2 linked regions of the Parazoarcus communis genome follow. Each later gene encodes a partner of the first gene's protein in a complex. Links are inferred from orthologs where the notes say so. Each region holds a gene or a part of one and is shown in the gene's direction. Other genes may lie near its edges. The genes, in order: tsaB and tsaD.

What was found.
Region 2: the proteins of tsaB (region 1) and tsaD are in contact, whole or in part, in a solved structure (PDB 4WQ4), measured with the Escherichia coli proteins. The link is inferred for Parazoarcus communis from one-to-one orthologs.

What each region holds. Positions count from the first base shown.
Region 1 is NZ_CP022188.1:3,756,380-3,759,673, reverse strand. What follows is about bases 110-3,089. They hold tsaB (tRNA (adenosine(37)-N6)-threonylcarbamoyltransferase complex dimerization subunit type 1 TsaB), read left to right. Parts: upstream 110-1,244; coding sequence 1,245-1,934; downstream 1,935-3,089. Other genes in these bases: CEW87_RS17180 (uracil-DNA glycosylase), read left to right, coding at 2,416-3,089; rimI (ribosomal protein S18-alanine N-acetyltransferase), read left to right, coding at 1,931-2,386; CEW87_RS17195 (hypothetical protein), read left to right, coding at 838-1,176; ompR (two-component system response regulator OmpR), read right to left, coding at 110-628. Also shown: more of ompR, read right to left, coding at 1-109; more of CEW87_RS17180, read left to right, coding at 3,090-3,252; lysophospholipid transporter LplT, read right to left, coding at 3,274-3,294. UniProt on the Escherichia coli protein: Required for the formation of a threonylcarbamoyl group on adenosine at position 37 (t(6)A37) in tRNAs that read codons beginning with adenine.
Region 2 is NZ_CP022188.1:2,621,048-2,624,185, forward strand. Bases 160-2,983 are described here. They hold tsaD (tRNA (adenosine(37)-N6)-threonylcarbamoyltransferase complex transferase subunit TsaD), read left to right. Parts: upstream 160-969; coding sequence 970-1,998; downstream 1,999-2,983. Other genes in these bases: dnaG (DNA primase), read right to left, coding at 160-526; rpsU (30S ribosomal protein S21), read right to left, coding at 610-822; plsY (glycerol-3-phosphate 1-O-acyltransferase PlsY), read right to left, coding at 2,028-2,624; CEW87_RS12050 (dihydroneopterin aldolase), read left to right, coding at 2,736-2,983. Also shown: more of dnaG, read right to left, coding at 1-159; more of CEW87_RS12050, read left to right, coding at 2,984-3,113.

The sequences.
Region 1 (3,294 bases):
GCCTGGACACCTGAACATCGATGGCGCGGTCGAAAACGCCGTACTCACGACCACGCGCGAGCTCCATCAGCTTGTCACGCGACAAGGGTTGCCGCGGGTGCTGAAGCAAAACCTTCAGCAACGAAAATTCGCCGGTCGTGAGCTGGATTTCCTCTCCGTCGCGCTGCAGCGTGCGTGTACCGAGATTAACGCGAATGCGCCCGAACACGACGATCTCATCTTCTGCCGTCGGCGCGCCCGGAAGCGGGGGAGGCTGCCGACGCATCACCGCCTGAATGCGAGCGACGAGTTCGCGGGGATTGAATGGCTTGCCAAGATAGTCGTCAGCACCCATCTCCAGGCCCACGATGCGATCCACATCATCGCCCTTGGCGGTCAGCATGATGATTGGTATCACGCTTTCTGCAGCACGCAGCCGACGGCAGATCGACAGCCCGTCCTCTCCGGGAAGCATCAGGTCAAGGACGATGAGATCAAAGTGCTCGCGATGAAGGGCTCGGTCCATCATCGGTGCATCGTTGACGGCCTTTACGGCGAACCCCTGTTCCTGGAGGTAACGCGACAGAAGGTCGCGCAGACGAGCGTCATCGTCTACGAGCAAAACGCGGTATCTTGTTTTTCCGTTCATGACGCGCATCCTATCGTGTGTTCTGGCGCCTCGCCAGCGTTGTAGCGCTCACGCGCAGGCCCGCTGCGTAACGCTTCGTAAGGCGCCGCCTCAGGGCAACATCCCCTTACAATGGCGCCTGTGATTAGTGCTTTTGAGCTAGGCGCGGGCCTCGTTGTCCGCTATTTTTACGCTTGTACTCACATGGGTGAGTTCTGCGCAGAGTTTTGATGATGATCCCGAAACGCTCAATTTTCCACGCCGGCCCCCTTTCCGCGATGTCAAGCTTCATGCCTGGCCTTGCCGTGTGTGCTGTTGCTGGCGTGATGAGTGTTTCCGCGCATGCTGAACCTGTGCCAGAGGTGACCGAGATTGTGCCGGAGACGATTGTCGTTCGGCCAGCCCAGCGACGCGCCGAGTTGCGTCGGGCGCTTGAGTCGAATCTGCAACAGGGCGCTATTCCGAGCCGCCGCAGGCTGAGTCAGGAAGAGCGCGAGGCGCTGCACCGTGATTTGCGCGCGGTCATGCGCAACGTCAACGCAGACCAGGACGACGGGCGCTCGCGCTGACGCCGTTGCGCCCCATCGCCGCACCAAAACGGGCTGATCGGGCTGACAGCCGGTAGAATATCGGCACCATGAATTTACTCTCCCTCGAAACTTCCTGCGAACACGCCAGTGTTGCGCTGTACATGGACGGAGATCTCCGGGAGCAGCTGCTCGAGGGGCACGCCAATCACTCCGAGTACATCCTGTCCGTCATCCGTCAGTTACTGGCCGATGGCGGTATCGGCGTAAATCGTCTGGATGCGGTGGCCTTTGGCAGTGGCCCCGGTGCATTCACCGGTTTGCGTCTGTCCTGCGGAATTGCGCAGGGGCTTGCGCTTGGCGCAGGGCTTGGTGTGGTTCCAGTATGCAGCCTTGACGCGCTTGCGATGCAGGCGCCGGAAGCAAACGTCCTGGCCGCCACTGATGCACGAATGGGCGAGATCTATTTTCGCGCCTGTGTTGTCGAGAACGGGCTTGCGCGACCGCGCAGCGACGCTGGATGCGCTGGCCCCGATGCGCTGGAGTTGCCGGATGGAAAATGGTGGGGAATCGGCTCTGCCTTCAAGGCGTATGGCGACAGGCTGAGCGAACGCTTCCATGACCAATTGCTCGGGAGCGATGCTGACGCGGTGCCGCGTGCACGCGATGTCGCGCTGCTGGCCGCGGAGCAGGTCCGTCTCGGAAAAGTCTTGCCCGCTGAGCGCGCGGCGCCACTTTACGTGCGCGACAAGGTCGCACTGACGACAGCCGAACGCCTCGCGCGCGGGGGCAAGGCATGACCGTGTGCGAGACGACCGTCTTCACGCCGATGTCTGAAGATGACCTCGATTGGGTCAGCGACCAAGAGGCCAGTCTGCATCCATTCCCGTGGTCCAAGGGAAATTTTGCGGATGCACTTGCTGCCGGGTACGCCAGCTGGATCATGCACGAGGCGGGACGTCCGATTGGCTACAGCATTGTGCTCGGGGTGCTCGATGAAGCGCACCTGCTCAATATCAGCATCGTACGCGATGCTCAGGGCCAGGGGCGCGGGGGCAGGCTGCTCGCGCACCTGTTTTCGCAGGCAAGGCATAGTGGCGCGCGTGAATTCTTCCTTGAAGTACGTCCGTCGAACCAGCCTGCGCTTGCGCTTTACAACCGGTCCGGATTCATCGAGATCGGCCGCCGCAAGGGCTATTACCCTGCAGCCGACGGGCGTGAAGATGCGATCGTGATGAAGGCGGCCCTGTGACACCGCAGCGCGCTGCCTTGCTAAGGGAGATGGGGCTCGCGCCCTTGTGGCGGCTCCGTAGCAGCCCGAAGGCTGATGTCGTCCCTGAGCCGCGGCCTGCCGGTCATCGCGCCGAGGTGGTGCCTGCGACGCGGCATGCGCGCGTCGATCCCGCCGGGCAAATCAGCACTCCAAAGCCTCAGGAGAGGCCTGTCGTGCAGCGACCGGCGCCGGCCCCCGTTACGGAAAAATCCGCGCCTCCCGCCCGAGCACCAGCGCCCGCCTCACCACAACAAACGACGCCTGACCCGCTCAGAAGTGCGCGCATCGCCGGTCTCGACTGGGCCGGCCTCGAAGACGAAATCCGTGCCTGTCGCGCCTGCAGACTGTGCGAGAAGCGCAGGCAGGCGGTGCCCGGTGTTGGCGACCGCAGCGCAAGCTGGATGCTGGTGGGCGAGGGGCCAGGCGCGGACGAGGATCGCCTCGGGGAACCCTTTGTCGGGCAGGCGGGCAAACTGCTCGACAACATGCTCGGTGCGCTGGGGATGACGCGGGCACATCAGGTCTTCATTGCCAATGCGGTCAAGTGCCGGCCGCCGCACAACCGCACGCCCGAGGCGGACGAAATCGCGGCCTGTCTACCCTTCCTTCAGCGCCAGATCGAACTGGTCCAGCCGGGCTTGTTGATTGCGCTCGGGCGCCCGGCGGCGCAGGCACTCCTGGATACCGGGATCAGCATCGGCGCTGCACGCGGAAAGCGCTTCGAGCGTCAGGGTGTTCCGGTGGTGGTCACCTATCACCCCGCCTACCTGCTGCGTAATCCGCAGGACAAGGGCAAGGCGTGGGAGGATCTGTGTTTCGCTCGCGGCCTGGTGTCCCCGGAGTAGCGGGGGCACGGATCTGCTTGATCAGTGGTGCAGATCTTCAAG
Region 2 (3,138 bases), 1.1 Mb from region 1 along the record:
CAGCCAGGTGCTTGCTCTGGTAGTCGGGAAAGACGCGCTGGAGTGCCTGCCATTCGTCAGGAGAGAAGCCGATGCCGAAGCGGGCTGCAACCTCGCCGGAGAGGCCGCGGCGCTTGAGGTAGTCGATTGCTTCAGGGGCGTTCTTGAGCTGGTCGCGATAGAAGCGCGCCGCTTCAGCCATGGCGTCGACGAGCTTCGCATTGCCGTCATCAATGGCATTCTGGCCGGGCTTGCCGTCGTCCGGCACCTGCAGTCCGGCCTGATTTGCGAGTTCCTTGACTGCTTCAACGAAGCCGAGGCCGCTGTACTCCATCAGGAAGCCGATCGCGCTCCCGTGCACGCCGCAACCGAAGCAGTGGTAAAACTGCTTGCTCGGGCTTACGGAAAAGGAGGCTGATTTTTCGCCGTGGAAAGGGCAGCAGGCGAAATAGTTCGCGCCACTCTTCTTGAGGGGCAGGTAGCGCTCGATGACGTCGACGATGTCGACGCGGGCAAGCAAATCCTGAACGAAAGACTGTGGAATCATCGAACAGAAAAAATATCACGCCGGGCGAAGATCATGACGATCTTCGCCCGGCGTGCAGGCAACCGGAAAAAACCGGTGCGGGATCAGTAGAGCTTCGGCGGCAGCGTCTGGCTGCGAAGGCGCTTGTGATTGCGCTTCACCGCGGCGGCCAGCTTGCGCTTGCGCTCGGCGGTGGGCTTTTCGTAAAACTCACGCGAGCGCAGCTCAGTCAGCACACCGGTCTTCTCGATCGTGCGCTTGAAGCGACGAATAGCGACTTCAAACGGCTCGTTTTCCTTGACGCGGATACCCGGCATTGCTTACTTCCTTGAGTGTCTGGAGGGCAGAAAGATCGCAAATATAGCCGGTTAGTCAGACTCTGGCAAGCATCTTGGTATTTTTCATTGCCGGAAAAACGCTCGGCGGAAGGTAAAATGACGCATTGACGACCGGGAATGCAGGGAATGAAGGTACTGGGTATCGAGACGTCGTGCGACGAAACAGGCGTTGCAGTGTATGACACCGAGGCGGGTTTGCTTGGACAGAGCCTGCATTCGCAGATCGATCTGCATGCGGTGTATGGCGGGGTTGTGCCCGAACTCGCATCGCGCGATCACATCCGGCGCTTGCCGATCCTGGTACGCCAGGCCCTTGCCGAGGCAGGGCTCGATATCGGGGCGATAGACGCCATCGCGTACACGGCAGGGCCCGGTCTTGCAGGCGCCTTGCTGGTGGGTGCGAGCGTGGCCGAGTCGATGGCGATGGCGGCCGGCATTCCGGCGCTCCCCGTGCATCACCTTGAGGGACACCTGCTGTCGCCACTGCTTGCTGCGGACCCACCGGATTTTCCCTTTGTCGCCTTGCTGGTGTCGGGCGGGCACACGCAGTTGATGGCGGTGACCGGCGTCGGTGCCTACACGCTGCTGGGTGAATCGCTCGACGATGCCGCAGGCGAGGCCTTCGACAAGACGGCCAAGTTGATTGGTCTCGGATATCCGGGCGGCCCTCAGTTGGCGGCGCTGGCGCTGCAGGGAAAGCCGGGACGTTTCAAGCTGCCGCGGCCGATGCTGCATTCGGGAGATCTTGATTTCAGCTTCAGCGGCCTCAAGACGGCCGTGCTGAACGTTGTCTCGGGGCCAGGTTGGCAAGCCGAGTGGGCGGCGGATCTGGCTGCAGACTTTCAGCAGGCCGTGGTGGAGGTGCTGACCGCGAAGTCGCTGGCGGCATTGAAGCAGACGGGACTGAAGTCGCTGGTGGTGGCAGGCGGCGTGGGAGCCAACGTGCAGTTGCGTGCCGGGCTCGATAGCGCCACACGTCGACGTGGGGCTCGCGTGTACTACCCCGAGCCTGCGCTGTGCACCGACAACGGCGCGATGATTGCGTTTGCCGGCGCGCTGCGGCTAGCAGGCGGAGCTCGTCCGGAGCAGGCGCCCGGCGTGCGGATCCGGCCACGCTGGCCGCTGGCAGAGCTGCTGACGCCAGCCGGAGGGTAGTTTTCTTGATGCGGGTGGGTAGGGGTAACTCAGCTCTTCTTGCTGCTGCCCAGCCGGCCCTCGGTGCCGGCCAGCAGGCGCTGGATATTGGCAGCGTGACGCCAGATCAGCACCGCGCTCATGGCAAGCAGCACTGCGATGACCGGATTTGCGCCCAGCAGAAGGTAGCCTGCTATCGGCGAGACGATGGCTGCCCCAAGCGATCCAGCCGACGAGTATCGGCTCGCAGCGGCGATCAGCAGCCAGGCTCCAAGGCAGGCAAGCGCAATCCGCCAGTCGATCCCGGCCAGCACGCCAAGTGCGGTGGCGACGCCCTTGCCGCCGTTGAAGCGCAGAAAAATCGTGAATACGTGGCCAAGGAAGGCGGCAAAGCCGGCAAGCGCCGCTTCAGGGGCGGTGAAGCCCAGCTTGAGTGCAATCGATACCGCAACCCAGCCCTTGACGCAGTCGCCAATCAGGGTGAAGGCTGCCGCGGCCTTGTTGCCGCTGCGCAATACGTTGGTCGCGCCGGGGTTGCCCGAACCGTAGCTGCGCGGATCCTGCAGGCCGAACAGACGGCTGGAAACCAGCGCAAAAGGAATGGAGCCGAGCAGGTAGGCAGCGACAAGCAAAAGCAGGACAGACATCATTTCTCCGTGACCCCTGAGTTCAGGTGGTCTTGTGATTCGCGCCACACATCGTGCGCAAGCAGCCTGAGCATCCGGCTAGAATTGCGGCGATTCTAATCGGGAAACGACATGGATTTCATCTTCATCGAAGAGTTGCGGGTGCAGGCCTGGGTGGGCATCTATCCGCGGGAGAAAATCGCACCGCAGACAGTCGAGCTGCACCTGACCTTCGGGGTGCCCGATGCCGCAGCGGAGCAGGACGATATTGCGGATACGATCAATTATGCGGAAGTGATCGAGCGGATCCGGGGGGAATTGGCCGAGCGCCACTTCAACCTGATCGAAACGCTCGGCGAATTCGTCGTGAACCTGCTGTTCGAGGAGTTCGGTGCGCCGTGGGTAAAGATTCGCATCGCAAAAATCGGTGTGATGAAAGGCGTGCGCCGGGTTGGCGTATTCATTCAGCGCGGACGGGAAGGCGTTACCCTGCCGCCGGGAATGGGCTGAAATCACGTGACGTAAAAAAACCCGG